2 regions of the Rhodococcus sp. H29-C3 genome follow, and region 1 is predicted to be linked to the other one. Evidence: riboswitches for the same ligand, from Rfam matches in the RefSeq annotation. Region 1 holds a riboswitch; the other holds the start of a gene.
The links. Region 1 has a riboswitch for thiamine pyrophosphate ahead of QMK32_RS22095 (TenA family protein). Riboswitches for the same ligand answer to the same signal wherever they lie in the genome.

Region 1 (5,274 bases):
TTCTTCTGCTGGCTCATGTATATCCCGAGTCCGGCGCTTGCTCCTGCGTATTCGGCGAAGATGGCACCCACGACGGCGTACGTGATACCGATACGAAGCGAGGTGAAGAAGCGGGGCATCGCAGAGGGCAACCGAATATATCGAAACTGCTGCCAGCGGGTTGCGCCCATACTGGCAAGGAGCGCGCGCGCATCTCGGTCGGTTGCCGCGAATCCTTCGATGAGGCCGATGGCCATGGGGAAGAACGTGGCGAGCGAGATCACGAGAATCTTGGGAAGTAGTCCGAAGCCGAACCAGATGATCAGTAGTGGGGCAATAGCGATGATCGGAAGCGTCTGCGAGATCACGAACAGCGGCACCACTGCTCGTCGGAGCCATGGTGAGAAGTCGACAGCGACGGCGAGTGTCCAAGCGACCAGCAGCGATACCGCAAATCCGAGAACGGTGACTTGTAGAGTTGCTGCCGCCTGTTCGGCGATGGCTTCGCGCTGCGACCAACCCTGAGCCACGATTCTCGACGGCGAGGGCAGTACCTGCGGTCGGATCCCGCTGAGCTGGACGTAGACCTGCCATCCGATGACGAGCACCACGACGATGGTGACCGACGGCATGGCCCACCTGACCGCAGCCCCGATTCGCGGTCTACGCTTCGCCGGCCGTTCGACAGCACCGAACGCCGCGCTACTGAGCGCCGAGGTAGTCATCGGTGAAGTAGGTGGACCAGTCGGGCTCGGTGTCGACGGCGTTGCCGGCTTCGTCGACTAGGACACCGTTCTCGTACAGGAATTTCGAATATTCGGTCCATTTGTCGAGGTTCTGTCGCCCGACTGCGCCCGACTCGTCCAGCATGTAGCGGTCGGCGAGCATCTGTTGGCTTTCGAAGACCAACTGCTCGTCCGTGAAGACTCCTGGATTCGCATCGATGATGTCCTGCGCGGCGCGGACCGGATCGTCGGCCGCGAGTTGGTAGCCGCGTTGAAGCGCCTGGACGAACTGCTTGGCCTCGTCGGGATGGCTTGCCAGCCAGTTCTCGTTGCCGTTGACCGTGAGGGCGTAGGCGTCGGGGAAGCCGTAGTCGGTGTAGTCGAAATATTTCATCGGAGTACCGCTGTGCTCGGCCTCGATACCCTCCCACGCCAAGTAGGACACGGTGAAGTCGGCTGTGCCCGAATACACGGCCTCGTAGGCCGACGTTCCGAGCACGACGGTCTCGTACTCACCTGCGCCGCCGTCGTTCTGAATGACCTGGCGTAGTCCTGCCTTCTCGCCGGTATCGCCGAAGCCTGCGTAGACCTTGCCGTCCAATGCTTTCGGGCTCGGTATGTCTTCGCGATCGGCTTTAACACCGATTCCGGTGGCCCAGTGTTGCAGCGGAGCCAGTACTGAAATAATTTGGGCCCCTGCAGTTTTTGCGAATGTAGTCGAACTCTGAGTGCTGATGCCGAACTCGGCATTGCCCGCGTCGACCAGCGTGTCCGGAGAAGTGCTGTTGTAAGGCAGTACTTCGACGTCGAGTCCGGCGTCGGCGAAGTACCCCTCCTGTAAAGCGACGTACAGTCCGGTGTGGTTGGTGTTCGGTGTCCAGTCGAGTGCGAAGCGGATGATGTCGGAGTCAGTGGATTGTGCACACGAAGTCAGCGATGTGATGGTAGCGACGGCAACTGCGATGGCGCCGATCCTTCGGGAAAGTGTCACAGTGCTACCTCCGACGCAGCAATCTCGGAAGAGGGAAGCGGCCACGGTGTGGGGTGAAGTGCACTGTCCCAGAACATCGATTCGTACCGCGTCGCGATGACGAATGCGTCGATCATGGCGCTTCGTTGAGCGTCGGTAGCGAATCGAGCGGCGTCGTCGACCAGGAGGCGCGCGCATTCGACGGCATCACGGAATTCTACCGAGTCGTACGTCGAAACCCATTGCGCGTAGGGATGATTCGGATCACGTTGAAGAACCTGCTGGGCCGATACCGAAAGGCGAACGGCCACGTCGGCATAGATCCAGAAGCATGGCAGGATCGCCGCCGCCGCAACGGGATAGGGCTCGGTGGCAGCGGTTGCTACCAAATACGAGACGTATCCGAGGCAGGTGGGTGAATGTATGGCCCGCGCGTTCGTCGTGGGGAGTGCGTCACCGGAGAGCAGTGACTCGTGAAGTGTTGCCTCCTCGACTGCGCTCGCCGCGGAGGTGGCCCAAAAGGCGGCCGTCGCAGTATCCGGCGCTTTCGATGCCAGAATGGCCAGCGCCTTCGCGTATCCCGCCAGATACAGCCGATCCTGCTCGAGATACGTGCGGAACGCGTCGAGCGGCAAAGTGCCTTCGCCCAGCAGTGTCAGAAATTCGAGTTGGTCGATCGCGTGACGCAACGAAGTCGTTGCGGTCCACATCAGATCCGTATGGCGGACAGGATCCACCGAGTTTACAGGCGCAATCATCGCCTTGACATCCCTTCGTCAGCATTACCTGCATCAGGTTCGACGGGTGTGATCTCAGCATCCGCATGTACGGACGCACCCCGTGTCAGAACACCGCCGACCCTAGCACCCTTGGTCGGCGATGCAGTGTGAGCGGGCCGTAGACCTCTCCACGACCAACCCTGTCGACTACGACCGAACGGTGAGGCGAAGCTCGATCCTGTGATCGTGAGTACACCGGGCGCTTACGATGGCGGCATGAATGCACCGAGGAGATGGACGAAGTCAGCAGCAGTCTTGGTTTTCACGGCCGCGGCGTTACTCGCAGGAAGCGGAATTGCGACTGCCGACGAGTGGCCGCCGATACCGAATTACCCGAGCCCGAGCGTTCCGTTCGAGACAAAGGGATTCCTGACGCCGACCGATCCGGCCTATTGGAATCCCTTTCTCGCCGAGAATCGGCTGACGTCGCCGTATGGAACGAGCACCAGGATCGTCTGCACCGCTTTTCACGGAGTGCTCACCGGATGCTGGCAGGCCGACGCACAAGGCAACCCACACAAGTTGGTTGCGCTTCCGTTCGACTTCCCGAACGTGACCGGATCCTCGATGCCAGGTGGCGGCCCGCAGCATTTCGTCTATCCAGGATTCATACCCGGAATCTGATCTGATTTCGTGAGGTCGCGCGCGCTTGCGGAACACCCCCTCGGAATAGCGGCTACTTCAGCTCGAATACCTTGTCCGACACCGTGAATCTATGGCCGACCTGATCCAGGCAGGTGACCCCGGACGACTCTTCGACTCGGCATTCGAGCCCATTGGAACGTCCACTTCCGGGTACGGCGAGTGTGACGCCGTACGGCAATTCTTTCGCCGTCCCGTCGAATCGATGAAAGCGTGGATCGCCAGAGCTGAGAAACCTGGCAGGGGATCCGGCAGTGATCTCGATGGTGTTGGGAGCGACCGAAGACTCCGGAGCACCACTTCCCGCCACTCGCGGGGCCGAGCGAGGGAACTCACCGTGACACCCAGCGACGGAGGTCTCGGTGACGACGATCGCGCATTCGAACTTGCCACTCGGGCTGGCGAAGTAGAAGAACCCGGCAGTGCTTTCGTACTGGGACGGGTCGACGGTCGGTGGAGGACTGCTCGTCGTCGACTTTTCGGGGGTCGTCGACTCGGTTGTTGTCGGGGCGGCCGACGTCGTCGGCGAGGGTGGAGTAGCGGGCGTCGTGCGGACTACCGACGGTGGGTCGGTGTCGACGGTGGCAAGAGGCGCCGTCGCGCTGTCGTCGACATCGGACCCGCATCCGGCAAGAACCAGCAAGGACGCGGCAGCAACGGCTGCGCCGTATGCGCGTAGTCGGTTCATCCTGCCAGCTTAAAGCGGACGGATCGATCTCAGGAATTGGTACCTTGACCAGTATCGGATGGGTATACGTCGGATACGGAGGAATGCCTTGACCGAAGTCGAGCAAGCCGGCATGTGGACATGTCAGGTACACACTCCGGATGGCGATGTGATCGGGTATCGCGACGGCACACACTTCGTGTGGAAGGGAATCCCATACGCGGCTGCGACCGACGGCGAACATCGCTTCAGGTCGCCGCGGCCGGTGGAACCGTGGGCAGGAGCGCGGGATTGTCGAAGTTTCGGTGATGTCGCGCCCCAGGGCAAAGCTAGTCCGGTGCCGATCGATCCGGCGATCCCGATGTCGGAGGACTGTCTGTCGGTGAATGTCTGGGCCCCCGAGCCCGACGGTCGACCTCGGCCGGTGATGGTGTGGATTCACGGCGGTGCCTACTCGCTCGGTTCCGCTGCACAGAGCGTCTACGACGGCAGGAGGCTGGCCGAACTCGGTGACCTGGTGCTCGTCACCGTCAACTATCGCGTCGGTGCTTTCGGATTCCTCGACTTGTCGTCGTTCTCCACAGCGGAGACGGTCTTCGAGACGAATCTCGGCTTGCGTGATCAGATCGCGGCACTCGAATGGGTGCAGCGTTGCGTGGAATCGTTCGGTGGTGATCCGTCGAAAGTGACCGTGTTCGGCGAGTCCTCGGGTGGCGCGTCGGTCACGACACTGATGACCTCGCCAAAGGCCGAGGGACTGTTTCACCGCGCTATCGTGCAAAGTGCGCCCGCGACGTCGGTGTACGGACCGGAACGCGCGGCGGCCGTGGCCACGAGATTCCTCGAACTCGTCGATATCACTCCGGATCGAATCGGGGAGTTGAAAACCGTCGACTTCATGCGTCTCGTCGAGGCGGGCGACACCCTGTGTTACGAGGTTCCGACGCGGGTGCCGGGCACATTGGGGCTCGCGCCGGTGGTCGACGGAGATATCGTCCCGCGGTATCCCGTTGCAGCGTTCCAGAAGGGATACTCGCACCGCATCCCGTTGATCATCGGAACGAATCACGACGAGGCATCGATCTTTCGTTTGATGAAGTCACCGTTGATGCCGGTCACGTCGGACACCGTCACGGAGATGTTTCGTGCGATCGCGAACGATCACTCGGACCTGCCGGCGTTCCGGATCGCCGAAATCATGTCGGCTTATCCGGATCGTTCGACATCGGCTGGCGCACTTGCGATGTCGAGAGATGCTGGATTTCGAATGCCGACCATGTGGATCGCGGACGCGCACAGTAGGCACGCGCCGGTCTGGATGTATCGATTCGATCATGCGACACCGATGCTGAAAGCTGCTCGTATAGGTGCGGGGCACGCGACCGAGTTGCCTTATGTCTTCGGCAATTTCGGAACGTTGAACAGAGATCCGACATTCTGGCTCGGCGGCCGCAAGGCAGCGACGGCAGTATCGCTGCGTGTGATGAAGAGATGGGTCGCCTTTGCCCTGCA
Region 2 (5,274 bases), on a different contig from region 1:
CGTGGTGTCCAATCACGGTGGGCGCCAGATCGACGGCGCTCGTTCGTCGTTGAGCGCGTTGCCGGATATCGTGGACGCCGTCGGTGATCAGCTGACGGTCTTGTTCGATTCCGGTGTGCGCACCGGGTCCGACATGGCGAAGGCGCTAGCGTTGGGGGCCGACGCGGTGCTGCTGGGGCGGCCGTTTCTGTACGGTTTGGCGCTCGGCGGCCAGGACGGTGTGGCGCATGTATTGCGTTGTCTTCTCGCTGAATTCGATCTCGTCACCAGCTTGTCGGGTCATACCGGTGCCGCCGAGCTCGGTCGTGAGTCGGTGATCCGAGCATGAGCGGTCAACCTGCCTGGGTCGATCACGCTATCTGGTGGCACATCTATCCTCTGGGATTCGTCGGTGCCCCGATTCATGACTGGGACGGCGGTTCGCTCGAGGACGAGCATCGACTGCACCGCATCGTCGACTGGTTCGACTACGCCGTGGAACTAGGGGCGTCGGGAATTGCCCTCGGTCCGATCTTCGCCTCCGCAAGCCATGGATACGACACCATCGATCATTTTCGCATCGATTCGCGGCTCGGCACCGAAGCGGACTTCGACGACGTCATCGGCCAAGCTCGTTCGCGTGGACTGCGAGTCATGCTCGACGGCGTATTCAACCATGTGGCACAGGCATTTCCGCGATTCGTGCAGGCGCTCGAAGCGGGACCGGATTCACGGGAGTCCGAGTGGTTCCACCTCGACTGGTCCGGTGCAGGACCGACTCATCGTAATTTCGAGGGCCACGATGAACTGGTGACGCTCAACCATGACAGCGCCGCGGTCGAGCAGTATGTCGTCGATGTCATGTCGCATTGGCTCGAACGGGGTGCAGACGGATGGCGTCTCGACGCGGCATACGCTGTGCCGCCGCGGTTCTGGGCGGCGGTTATTTCGCAGGTTCGACAGAAGTTCCCCGACGCCTACTTCCTCGGTGAGGTCATCCACGGTGATTATGCAGCCATCGTGAAGGCGAGCTCACTGGATTCGGTGACTCAGTACGAGCTGTGGAAAGCGTCGTGGAGTGCAATCTCGGAAAGGAACTTCTTCGAGTTGTCGCACGCGCTCGGGCGTCACAACGAGTGGCTCGAGACGTTCGTTCCGGCTACGTTCGTCGGTAATCACGACGTGGCCCGCATCGCCAGCACCATCACCGACGAACGCCATCTCGAGCATGCGCTCGTGGTCCTGTTCACGGTCGGGGGCATGCCGATGATCTACTACGGCGACGAACAGGGCTTCCGCGGCGCGAAAGAGGAGCGTGTCGGTGGCGATGACGAGGTTCGGCCGGAATTTCCCAGCAGCAGAGAGGAACTCGCCCCGTACGGTTGGCCGACGTTCCATCTGCATCAGCAGCTGATCGGGCTTCGCCGCAGGCATCCCTGGCTCGTCGAGGCGCGCACCGAGACGGTGGAGCTGTCCAATACCGCGATGCTGTACCGCGTCCACTCGGGTGACGAGCAGTTGCACGTGGCGTTGAACCTCGGTGACGAGGAAGTGACGTACCGCGTGGACGGCGAGATATTTGCCGGCGAAGCACATGCGGGCGGCGGATCCACCAGGATTCCACCCCACGGCTGGGTGGTGCTGGGCTAGGTGCAGGCGTCATTCGGGGTCCGGACGTACCGAAAATCGACTTGTCCGGTATCTATACGTATTTCTACGATGGATGCTAGATAGACGGATATTCGGCAAGAGGTTACAGTCTTCCTCGACACGGGGTGCCTAACGGCTGAGAACACACCCGTCGAACCTGATCTGGTCAACACCAGCGTAGGGATGTCTGCACGTGGGATACGTGCATGCTCTGCGCGGTGTGGGCCGGAAGAGCGAAAGGCCTGACATGAACATCCAGTCGAAAAAGTTGGACGAGCAGACAGTAGTCGTCACCGGAGCGGGCAGAGGTCTGGGCACCGCGGTGGCCAGGGCATTCGCGCGAGAAGGCGCTCGCGTCGTGGTGAACTACCGCAACAGCCGAGTCTCGGCGGAGGCGCTGGCGTCAGAGATCGGCGGGATAGCGGTCCAAGCCGACATCACCGACGCCGAGCAGGTGGACGCGTTGTTCACCGAAGCCGAAGCGCACTTCGGTTCCTCCGTGACGACGGTGGTCAACAACGCGTTGGCCGACTTCTCGTTCAACGGGGACGCGCGCAGCAAGGCCGACTCGATCACATGGGACGAGTTCGACGCGCAGTTCCGTGGCACTGTGCGTGGTGCGCTGACGACTACGCAGCGAGCGCTGAAGGGGATGCGCGCAGCAGGATTCGGCCGAATCATCAACGTGGGCACCAATCTTTTCCAGAACCCAGTGGTGCCGTACCACGACTACACGGCATCGAAGGCTGCGCTGTTGTCTCTGACTCGAACTCTCGCAGCGGATCTCGGCGGCGACGGTATCACTGTGAACATGGTGTCGGGTGGCCTACTGCGGACCACCGACGCCAGTGCCGCTACACCAGAGGAAGTATTCGACCTCATCGCGGCGTCGACGCCGTTGCAGCGAGTGGTGACACCAGAGGAGTTCGCAGATGCCCTGTTGTTCTTCGCGTCTCCGTGGTCGAGGTCGGTGACCGGACAGAATTTGGTTGTGGACGGCGGCTTGGTCAAGGACTGACATGCTGCACCTCAACGCATTCCTCTACGGCTGTGGGCATCACAGTGCAGCGTGGCGTCACCCGAATTCGAGGGTCGAGGACCTCGGCGATATCAGCTACTACCAAGAACTCGCGCAGACCGCGGAGCGGGGCAAGTTCGACGCCGTGTTCTTCGCGGACGGACACTCCGTTCGTGATCCGGCCGGCGCGGGCACCTGGTTTCTCGAACCGATCACAGCCCTGACGGCGATGGCCGGAGCGACCACCCATATCGGCCTGGTCACCACCATATCCACGACGTTCTACACACCGTTTCACGCTGCGCGGTTGCTCGCCTCGCTCGATCACATCAGTGGTGGCCGCGCAGGATGGAACGTCGTGACCTCGATGTTCGACGCCGAGGCGCGCAATCATGGATTCGAGGACATTCCGGCACGGGTCGAAAGGTACGAACGCGCAGAGGAATTCGTCGAGGTTGCCCTCGCGCTATGGGACAGCTGGGAACGGGACGCGCTGGTACTGGATCGCGAGGGAATGTATGCGGATCCGGCGAAGGTGCATCCCATCGATCACGTCGGCAAGCACTTTCGGGTGGACGGCCCGTTGACGGTCCCCCGGTCTCCGCAGGGACGTCCGGTGCTGTTCCAGGCAGGCGCGTCGGGACCGGGGCGTGATCTTGCGGCTCGTTACGCGGAGGCGATCTACGCCGTTGCCTACGATTCCGAGGCCGGCGCCGCCTACTCTTCGGATGTCAAGCGCCGCATAGATGCTGCCGGACGAGACAGCTCGTCCGTCGGAATCATGCCGGGTTTGGTGACGTATGTCGGGTCGACGATGAGCGAGGCGAATGCGAAGAAGGCCGAGCTCGATGCACTGCTTCCCGTCGAGCAGTCGTTGCGCACACTGGGGATGTTCGTGGAGCAGGACTGCAGCGATTGGGAGCTCGACGGACCGGTTCCTGCTCTTCCGCCGATCGAGGAGTTCACCGGACCGCACGGTCGATACGAGACGATCCTGCGGACAATCGCCAAAGACGACCCGACTGTCCGCCAGCTTCTCGGGACACTCGCAGCAGGTGGAGGGCACGCCACGATGATCGGAACGCCGGAATCGATCGCCGACGAGATCTCCGAGTGGGCGCGCAGAGGAGCTGCCGACGGCTTCAATCTGATGCCACCGCTGTATCCGGACAGTCTCGACGACTTCGTCGATGAAGTGGTGCCAATTCTTCAGTCACGCGATCTCTTTCGTAAGGAGTATTCTTCGCGCTCACTGCGCGAGAATCTGGCATGATGCGCTGGCACGGGTGGTGCATCCGCAGAAGGGGGAGTATGTCGGAGCGAATGGCCGTCGTGACAGCTGTTGTCGTTCTCGGGTCCGTGGTGATCGTGTTCGGGGATGGCGTCCCGGCTACCGCCGAACCTCTCGTCCCTCCCGGCGCGTGCGCGGCCGACCTGACGAACGAGACCGGGTCGCTGGTCCCGGAGGATCTCTCGATTCCGATCCCATTTCCGCATCTCGCACCCGTGCCGTATCCAGCCCCGACGACGGCCCCGACACGTATCGACCCGGAACCGTTGCCGGCGGACCCTTGCTTGGATCCGTGTCCGGACCTGACCGATGAGACCCGCGATCCCACAACGCTTTCGAGTGAATTGGACATTCCCTGGATCGGATTCGAGTTCAAACCGTTCACCATTCCGATCCCGATCCCCGGTCCCGAATTGGAGCTTCCGCCTCCTCCCGATCCAGCGTCACCTCCCGTCGAACCGGCGGCCAGAACTTCTGCACCGCCGATGCCGCAGATCGGCAACGTCACCCGTGTTGCCAAACAGACAGGCGCGGGATCGATCAATCGCACCGACAAACGGTGGCAGGTCTACGGAACGGACCTGGGCATGATGTGGGAGAGCGCCCCCGGACAGATAGCGACGGTATTCGGCGATACCGTCGGCAAAGGCTTCCATCCACCTGGAGGGCAGGGGCCGGATTGGCGCAGCAATGTACTCGCGTTCAGTTCCGACACCGATCTGTCCGACGGGGTTACCTACGACAGCATGGTGCAGGACAGTCGTTGTCACGCAGCTGAACTCCTTAGCAGTCGCAAGCTCGACAACGTCGAGATCACCACGATTCCCACCTCTGGCTTTGCGATCGGCGATCGTCAATACATGAGCTACATGTCCATCAGGACGTGGAACAGTATCCCGGGAACCTGGTGGACCAACTACGGTGGGATCGCGTACTCGGACGACGGCGGCTCCACCTGGACGAAGGATCCGTACGCACAGTGGGACAACATCTTCGGCGTCAGTAAGTTTCAGGTGACGTCGATGGTCCCGCAGGGTGACTTCGTGTACATGTTCGGTACCCCGAACACCAGACTCGGCGACGTCGGCGTCGCACGCGTCCCGAAGGGGCAGGTGCTGAACAAGTCCGCGTATCAGTATTGGAGCGAGGGCAACTGGACACCGGTCGGAGGGTATGGCGCAGCGTCGACGATCGTGGCGGCCCCGGCAGCTGAACTTTCGGTGCGGTACGACGATTCACGACAGAGATGGCAGATGACCTACCTCGACACCGCGAAAACGGCTATCACGCTGCGGGAGTCCGACTCTCCGCAGGGAGCGTGGTCCGACGGAGCGCC

Region 2: another riboswitch for thiamine pyrophosphate. It lies ahead of QMK32_RS21635 (3-oxoacyl-ACP reductase); the one in region 1 lies ahead of QMK32_RS22095 (TenA family protein).

What each region holds. Positions count from the first base shown of each region.
Region 1 covers NZ_JASITC010000016.1:3,842-9,115, forward strand. Annotated here, with positions in the region: gene QMK32_RS22085 (ABC transporter permease) at 1-611, opposite strand, end outside; gene QMK32_RS22090 (ABC transporter substrate-binding protein) at 682-1,695, opposite strand; gene QMK32_RS22095 (TenA family protein) at 1,692-2,432, opposite strand; TPP riboswitch at 2,426-2,525, opposite strand; gene QMK32_RS22100 (hypothetical protein) at 2,670-3,077, shown strand; gene QMK32_RS22105 (hypothetical protein) at 3,130-3,783, opposite strand; gene QMK32_RS22110 (carboxylesterase/lipase family protein) at 3,896-5,274, shown strand, end outside.
Region 2 covers NZ_JASITC010000015.1:7,911-13,184, forward strand. Annotated here, with positions in the region: gene QMK32_RS21625 (alpha-hydroxy-acid oxidizing protein) at 1-328, shown strand, start outside; gene QMK32_RS21630 (alpha-amylase family glycosyl hydrolase) at 325-1,629, shown strand; TPP riboswitch at 1,741-1,830, shown strand; gene QMK32_RS21635 (3-oxoacyl-ACP reductase) at 1,877-2,647, shown strand; gene QMK32_RS21640 (LLM class flavin-dependent oxidoreductase) at 2,649-3,920, shown strand; gene QMK32_RS21645 (glycoside hydrolase family 183 protein) at 3,959-5,274, shown strand, end outside.